Regions from separate parts of the Nocardiopsis sp. NPDC050513 genome, predicted to be linked through region 1. Evidence: riboswitches for the same ligand, from Rfam matches in the RefSeq annotation. Region 1 holds a riboswitch; the other holds the start of a gene.
What was found. A riboswitch is a leader RNA that binds a small molecule or an ion and turns the genes downstream of it on or off. The one in region 1 is predicted to bind S-adenosylmethionine.

Region 2: linked by a shared signal. The riboswitch ahead of ACIBFB_RS02875 (aminotransferase class V-fold PLP-dependent enzyme) and the one ahead of thrC (threonine synthase) in region 1 are both predicted to bind S-adenosylmethionine.

What each region holds. Positions count from the first base shown of each region.
Region 1 covers NZ_JBITHK010000003.1:110,293-114,358, forward strand. The annotation lists gene thrC (threonine synthase) at 1-1,239, opposite strand, end outside; SAM riboswitch class I at 1,253-1,395, opposite strand; gene ACIBFB_RS05710 (trehalose-6-phosphate synthase) at 1,693-3,129, shown strand; gene ACIBFB_RS05715 (GrpB family protein) at 3,388-3,984, opposite strand.
Region 2 covers NZ_JBITHK010000002.1:39,359-43,424, reverse strand. The annotation lists gene ACIBFB_RS02890 (acyl-CoA dehydrogenase family protein) at 1-658, opposite strand, end outside; gene ACIBFB_RS02885 (CaiB/BaiF CoA transferase family protein) at 712-1,974, opposite strand; gene ACIBFB_RS02880 (DUF3870 domain-containing protein) at 1,983-2,366, opposite strand; SAM riboswitch class IV at 2,580-2,694, shown strand; gene ACIBFB_RS02875 (aminotransferase class V-fold PLP-dependent enzyme) at 2,752-4,066, shown strand, end outside.

The DNA of each region.
Region 1 (4,066 bases):
GAACGCGGCCAGGGACGGGGCGATGGTGGCGGTCACGCCCGCGTCCACGGCGCCCAGGGTCTTGAGCCCGTCGCCGGTGTTGAGCACGACCGTCTCGGCCTTCGGGTCGAGCTTGCCCTCGCGCACGAGCTTGCGCAGGACGCCGGTGGTGACGCCGCCCGCGGTCTCGGCGAAGATCCCCTCGGTGCGGGCGAGGAGGTTGATCGAGTCGACCACCTCGGCGTCGCTCACGTGCTCCACGGAGCCGCCGGTGCGCCTGGCGATGTCGAGGACGTAGGGCCCGTCGGCCGGGTTGCCGATGGCCAGCGACTTGGCGATGGTGTCGGGCTTGACCGGCTGGATGACGTCGTGGCCCGCCTCCCACGCCTTCGCGACCGGCGAGCAGCCGGTGGCCTGGGCGCCGAAGATCCTGTACGGGCGGTCCTGGACCAGGCCGAGCTTGACCAGCTCCTGGAAGCCCTTGTCGATCTTGGTGAGCTGGGAGCCGGAGGCGATCGGGATGACGATCTGCTCGGGCAGCCGCCAGCCGAGCTGCTCGGCGATCTCGTAGGCCAGCGTCTTGGAGCCCTCGCCGTAGTAGGGGCGCAGGTTGACGTTGACGAAGCCCCAGCCCTCACCGGCCGGGTCGCCGATGAGCTCGGAGCAGAAGCGGTTGACGTCGTCGTAGTTGCCGTCGATGGCCACGACCTTGCCGCCGTAGACGGCGGCCATGACCACCTTGCCCTCCTCCAGGCCCGCGGGGATGAACACGCAGGACTCGAAACCGGCGCGGGCGGCCGCCGCGCCCACGGCGCCGGCGAGGTTGCCGGTGGAGGAGCAGGACAGGGTGGTGAACCCGAAGGTGCGGGCGGCCTCGACGGCGATCGCGACCACGCGGTCCTTGAAGGAGTGCGTGGGGTTGCCGGAGTCGTCCTTGATGTGGAGGGAGTCGAGGCCGAGTTCGGCGGCGAGGCGGTCGGCGCGGACCAGCGGGGTCAGGCCGGGGTTCATGTTGGGGAGTTCCGCGACGTTGGCCGGCACCGGGAGGAGGGAGCGGTAGCGCCAGATGTTGTTCGGGCCGCTCTCGATGTCGGCGCGGGCGACGGTCCCGAAGTCGTAGGCGACCTCGAGGGGCCCGAAGCAGAACTCGCACGCGAAGCGGGGGGTGAGGTCGTAGCGCTCGCCGCACTCGCGACAGGACAGCGCGGTCGCGGGGCCGAAGGAGCGGACGGAGGTGGGTTCAGTGGCGGCAATCGCCATGGCGAGGCGTCTCCCCTCATCTTCCCTGGTGGCCACCTTGACCCCAGGCCGGAGTTGGCACCTGCCCCAGCCGCCTCGCGAGGAGCGCGAGTATCGCATGCTGAGATGGTTGCCGGGGCTTCGTAGGGCCGGTCCCTCCACCCCTCTGGATGAGCAATATGAAATTGTGCGCCGACCCTGTCGGATCCGCACGGTCACTGTAACGGACACGTTGACCGGCTTTCCACACCGGGTGACCCGGAACACACGAACCCGCTCGTATGGTGAGACGTCCCCGGTCGGCGGCGTGGCCGCGGAGCCGCCGCGTTTCGTCGGTGTGACGTTCGCACGCGGTGGCCCGGCGCGCGTTTGGGCGCCCGGTCCACAGGCGAGACATTAGGGAACACCCCGCCCCGCACCCGCACCCCGCTCGCGGGCGGCAGATCCGATCCGCTCCACCGAGAGGACGAGTACGTGGACAAGGCGCAGATCCTCATCGCCTCCAACCGGGGACCCGTGTCCTTCGCGACCGCCGACGACGGCTCCCTGGAGCACCGCAGGGGCGGCGGCGGACTCGTGTCGGGGATGATCTCGGTGGCCTCGGAGATCGACGGCCTCTGGGTGTGCGCCGCCCTGTCCCCCGCCGACCGGCGCGCCGCGGCCGAGGCCCCCGGGGCACGCCTGGACCGGTCCCACGACCTGGGCGGCATGCGGGTCCACATGCTGGACATCCCCGAGGACACCTTCGCCGGCGCCTACACCGGCATCGCCAACTCGACGCTGTGGTTCACACAGCACATGCTGTACGACACCCCCGGCAAGCCCTCCTTCGGCTCCGGGTTCCGCCGGCGCTGGGAGGACTACGCCGCCTACAACAACGCGTTCGCGGAGGCCCTGGTGGCGGGGGCCGCCGACAACGCCCGGGTGGCGGTGCAGGACTACCACCTGGCCCTGGTGCCCCGCATTCTGCGCGCCCGCCGCCCCGACCTGCGGATCGCGCACTTCTCGCACACGCCGTGGGCGCCGCCGGAGTACTTCCGGATGCTGCCCGACCAGGTCGCCCGCGACCTGTTGGAGGGCATGCTCGGCGCCGACCACCTCGGGTTCCTCAGCCCGCGCTGGGCCGACGCCTTCCTGCGGTGCTGCGCGGAGATCCTGCGCGCCGACGTGGACACGGCCAAGCGCACGGTCGAGCACGGCGGCCGGGTGGTCGACGTGGGCGTGCACGCGCTGGGCGCGGACGAGGAGGGACTGCGCGAGAGCGCGGCGGACCCCAGGGTCGCGGCACGCCGGGAGACCCTGGAGGAGGTCGTCGGCGACACCCGGCTCATCGTGCGGGTGGACCGCACGGAGCTGTCCAAGAACATCGTGCGCGGGCTGGAGGCCTACCGCGAACTGCTCACCGGGCATCCGGAGTGGCGCGGGCGGGTCACCCACCTGGCGTTCGCCTACCCGAGCCGGGGCGACGTGCCCGAGTACCGGGAGTACACCGACGCGGTCCTGCGCGTGGCCAAGGAGATCAACGAGGAGTTCGGCACGGCCGAGTGGGCGCCGCTGGTGCTGGAGGTCAACGACGACTACCCGCGGTCGCTGGCGTCCTTCCAGATGGCGGACGTGCTGCTGGTCAACCCGATCCGCGACGGCATGAACCTGGTCGCCAAGGAGGGCCCCGTGCTGTCGGAGCGCGACTCGGTGCTGGTGCTGTCCCGTGAGGCGGGCGCGGCCGACGAACTGGGCGAGCACGCGCTGACGGTCAACCCGTACGACACGGTGGAGACGGCGGAGGCGCTGCACCGGGCGCTGTCGATGGGGCCGGACGAGCGCCGGAGGCGGCGTGAGCGGCTGCGGGAAGCGGCCGTGGCGCTGCCGCCGCGCCGGTGGTTCCAGGAGCAGCTGCGGGCCCTGGGCTGAGACGCCGGGCGCGCTGGCGCGGCCGGGGTCCGCGCCGGGAACGGGGCGGACGGCCGGGGTCCGGACCGGGGGCGGCGGTCGGTTCCGGGCGCCCGGGGCGGATCCGCGTCGGGGCGCGCCCGCCGTCGTGTGAGGGCGGGGAGCACCCCGGTCGCGGTGTCGCGGTCGGCGGACGGTGGGCGCGCGGGGGCCGCGGAGTGTGTCGGGACTGGCGGGGCGGAGGGCTCAGGGCGCGTCGGGTTCGGCGTGTTCGCCCCCTCAGCCCTGGTCGGGGCCCGGCGCTCCGGCCGCGGCGAGGATCTCCTCGATGACCTCGGACTTGGCGTCCGCGTAGTCCTGGATGCGGTCCCAGGTCCGTTCGGCCAGGTCGCGCTTGTGCGCCTCGTAGCGCGCGCGGGCGTCGGCGTCGGCGACGAGGTGGTCGCGGAACCGGCGCATCCGCTCGATCTCGGCGCAGCCCTCGGGGAACACGTGCAGGTTCAGGTTGACGTCGGGGCCCTTGAGGACCCGGTGTTCGTTCCAGTCGGGTTCGCGGATGACGAGGCTGTACCCCGCCGCCTCCAGGTCGGGGAGGTAGGCGGATTCGTCCGCGGAGTCGGCGACGACGAGCAGGAGGTCGACGCAGGGTTTGGCGGCCAGCCCCGGCACGGCGGTGGAGCCGACGTGTTCGAAGAGCAGGACGCGGTCGCCGAGCGCCGCGTGGACCCGCTCGGACTCACGCCTGAACAGGTAGGGCCACTTGGGGTCGTACTGGGACAGGTGCACACGCCCGCTGACGAGGTTGCGGTGCTCGGGACGGAGCCCGGCCACCGAATCGCCTCGCGAAGGCAACGGTGACGCTTCGAGGGGTGACATTCCACAAAGCCTTGTCCCCTCCGGTGCCCACGTCAAGACGGCCGAGCGTGCTTACATATGCACGCGCACGGAAGCCCACCCA
Region 2 (4,066 bases), on a different contig from region 1:
CGCGCAGGGACAGCTTCCTGTGGATGACGTTGGCGGTGAAGCCGGAGGTGTCCGTGGGCACGAGGAAGCCGCGGATGCCGTCGTCGGTGGCGGCCCAGACCACGGCCACGTCGGCGACCGATCCGTTGGTGATCCACATCTTGGTGCCGTTCAGGACCCAGTCCGAGCCGTCGCGCCGCGCGCGGGTGCGCATCGAGCCCGGGTCGGAGCCGGAGTCGGGCTCGGTCAGGCCGAAGCAGCCGATCGCGTCTCCCGCCGCCATCCGCGGCAGCCACGCGTTCTTCTGCTCCTCGGAGCCGAACTTGTGGACGGCCGCCATGGCCAGGGAGCCCTGCACGGACACGAAGCTGCGCAGGCCGGAGTCGACCGCCTCCAGCTCGCGGCAGGCCAGACCGTAGGCGACGGCGCTGGAGCCCCCGCAACCGTAGCCCTCCAGGTGCATGCCGAGCACGCCGAGGTCGCCGAAGGCCTTGGCCAGGCCCCGGGGGTCGGGCAGGGTGCCCGCCTCGAACCAGTCGGCGACGTTCGGCAGGAGTTCACGGGTGCCGAAGGCGCGGACCGCGTCGCGCACGTCGCGTTCGGTGTCGGAGAGGGTGGCGTCCACCGCGAGGAAGTCGCGGGGGTCCGGGGCGGCGGGCTTGCGCGGGATGTCGTTCATGGGAGTCCCTTCGTGGTTCGGTGTGCGAGTGCGCGGCGTTCGCGTCGCCCGGATCAGGGCAGGTCGGGCTGGTGGACGGCGCCGCGTTCGATCATCGCGTCGACACGGGCCCCGTCCACGCCCAGCTCGGTGAGCAGCTCGCGGGAGTGCTGCCCGAGCAGGGGAGGGGCGGTGAGGGGGGTGGGCGTGCCGTCCATGCGGAACCCGGCGCGGACCAGTTCGAGCGGCCCGACGGCGGGGTGCTCCACGGTGCGCAGGACGTCGTCGCCGCGGGCGTCGGCGGTGCGCAGCGCGTCCAGGACGCCGCGCACCCGACCGGCCGGGACCCCGGCCGCCACGAGCACGCCCATCCAGTGGTCGGCCGGTCGCGAGCGCAGGGTGCGCGACAGTTCCGCCACCAGTTCCCCGCGGTGCTCCACGCGCCCGGGGTTGGTGGCGTAGCGGGGGTCCCCGCCCAGGTCGGGCCGGTCCAGGGCGGCGCACAGGCGCAGGTACAGGGAGTCGTTGCCCGCCGCGACCACGATGTCGGCGTCGGCCGTCGGGAAGACCTGGTAGGGGACGATCGTGGTGTGCGCGTTGCCCGCCCGGGCGGGCTCGGTCCCGGTGACCAGCGCCTGCTGGGTGAGGTTGACCAGGCCCGACAGGGTCGAGTTGATGAGGGAGGCGCTGATGTGCTCGCCGCGACCCGTGGTCCGCGCGCGCATCAGGGCGCCCAGCACGCCCACGGCGGCGTTGAGGCCGGTGAGCACGTCGGTGAGCGCGACGCCCACCTTGCTCGCGGGTCCCTCCGCGGGACCGGTGGTCGCCATCAGCCCGCTCTCGGCCTGCACGACGATGTCGAAGCCGGGGCGCGCGGCGGGCTCGTGTTCGGGCCCGAACCCGCTGACCGAGCAGTACACGACCGCCGGGTTGCGGGCGCTGACGTCGGCGTATCCCAGGCCCAGACGATCGACGACCCCGGGGCGGAAGTTCTGGACCACGACGTCGGAGGAGGCGCACAGGTCCTGGACGGCGGCCAGGCCCTCGGGGTCCTTCAGGTCCACCGCGAGGCTGCGCTTGTTGCGGTTGACCGACAGGAAGTAGGCGGACTCCCCCGGACCGGGCTTCTCGGTACCGGCGTCGGCGGCGCCCGCCCAGGGCGGACCCCAGGCGCGGGTGTCGTCGCCGCGTCCGGGCTGCTCGACCTTGACCACCTCCGCGCCCATGTCGGCGAGGAGCATCGTGGCGTAGGGCCCGGCCAGGACCCGGGACAGGTCGGCCACGCGCACCCCGGCCAGGGGCGGGGGCGCGGCGGGTTCGGCGTGCGTGTCGGACACTGGGGCGCTCACTCCTCGCCGTCGGCGTGCCCGGGCAGCTGGTCGCCGTCCCGGAGCTGGTAGTAGGTCTCCAGGCAGCGGCGGAGCGCGGTGGTGAGGGCGGCGCCGGACTGGCCCGCGTACCGCGTCTGCACCCGCTGGACGATCTCGGCGATGTCCTCGGTCACCGAGGCGCCCTCGACGAGCGCGCGGAAGAACTCCTTGGCCAGGGCGGTGAGGAGCGTGGTGTCCGCGGCGACGATGCGGTCGTCGGCGGTGTCCACGGCGAGCACGACGCCGAGCCGCTGGTACTGGGAGTGGCTCGCCACCGTGTCGGGAAGACGGGCGTAGCCGGAGATCAGGACAACCCTGGGGTTGCGGAACAGCTGCTGGATACGGTCGTCGCCGTGCAAAGCAACACACCTCTCGCTCGCGGGCATGCGAAAACTCCGATGCTCTGGAGTCTCGCGCCTGGAGGGCGGCCGGGGAAGCCGGACACCCGCGGCGTGAGGGCAGGCGGCTCCAGTATGTCCCAGGCTCCGCGGCGGGTGTCAAGCGGGGGTGTGTGCGGGCGCACACCAGGCGGCCGGTGCGCGGGGGGCGGGGCTGTGCTACCTTTCTCGCCAGGTCACGAGTGCCAGCGTCAAGCCCCGGCTTGCTGGCCGGCAACCCTCCTTCCGCGGTGGGGTGCCCCGGGTGAGGACCAGGTCCCGACACGACCGTGTCTGACAAGCGCGGACCCCGAGCTGTTGCCGTGAGGCACCACGTGGGTCCCCCGACCCACACATGAGGTGCATCTTGACCACGGTTCATCACATCCACACCCCGCGCCCGCACGAAGCCGCCGAGTGCTCGATCGTCGCCGCCGACGCCGGCGTCCCCCTCGTCACCGGCGAGCGCGTCGACTACGCCAACTTCGACTACGCGGCCAGCGCCCCGTGCCTGACCTCCGTCGCCGAGGCCCTGTCGGACGCCCTGCCCTACTACGCCAGCGTGCACCGCGGCGCGGGCCACCACTCCCAGGTGAGCACCGACGCCTACGAGCGCGCCCGCCGCAGCGTCGCCCGGTTCCTGGGCACGCGCACCGAGCCCGCCGACGCCGTGGTGTTCGTGCGCGGCACCACCGACGCCCTCAACCTCCTGGCGCGCGCCGTGCCCGAGGGCTGCACCGTGGTCGTCTTCGAGTCCGAGCACCACGCGAGCCTGCTGCCCTGGGAGCACCCCGCCTCCCGTGCGGGCAGGGTCGTGCGCCTTCCCCTGCCCGAGTCCCCCGAGGCCGCCGTCGCCGCCGCGGGGCGGGCCCTGAGCGAGGCCCCCGGCGGACCGACCCTGCTGTGCGTCACCGCGGCCTCCAACGTCACCGGCGAGATCTGGCCGGTCGAGGACCTGGTCCGGGTGGCCCACGCCGAGGGAGCACGGGTGGTGGTCGACGCCGCCCAGTACGTGCCGCACCTGCCGTTCAGCCTCGCGGCCACCGGCGCGGACTACGTCGCCCTGTCCGGGCACAAGCTCTACGCCCCCTTCGGCTCCGGTGTGCTGGCCGGGCGTTCCGACTGGCTGCGCGCGGCCACCCCCTACCTGTCCGGCGGCGGGGCCACCCGACTGGTCACCGAGCACGAGGTCCGGTGGAACGACCTGCCCGCGCGGCACGAGGCGGGCAGCCCCAACGTCCTGGGCGCCGTCGCCCTGGCCGCGGCCTGCGACACCTTCACCCCCGCCACCCAGGAACTGCTGCACATCCGCGAGTCCGCCCTGCTGGAGCGGCTGCGCGCGGGACTGGCCGAGATCCGCGGGGTCCGCGAGCTGAACCTGTGGGGGAGCGACCACACCCGCGTGGGCATCGTGTCCTTCACCGTGGACGGACTTCCGGCCGAACTGTTGGCCGCCGCCCTGTCGGCGGAGTACGGGATCGGCGTGCGCGACGGGCTGTTCTGCGCCCACCCCCTGACCCGCCACCTGCTGCCCGAGGGGCACACGCAGGCGGTGCGGGCGAGCCTGGGCGTGGGCACCACGACCGAGCACGTCGACCGGCTCGTCGGGGCGGTCGCCGCCCTCGTCGGGCACGGCCCCCGGTGGGAGTACGCGGACTGCGACGGACGGCTGGCGCCGGTCC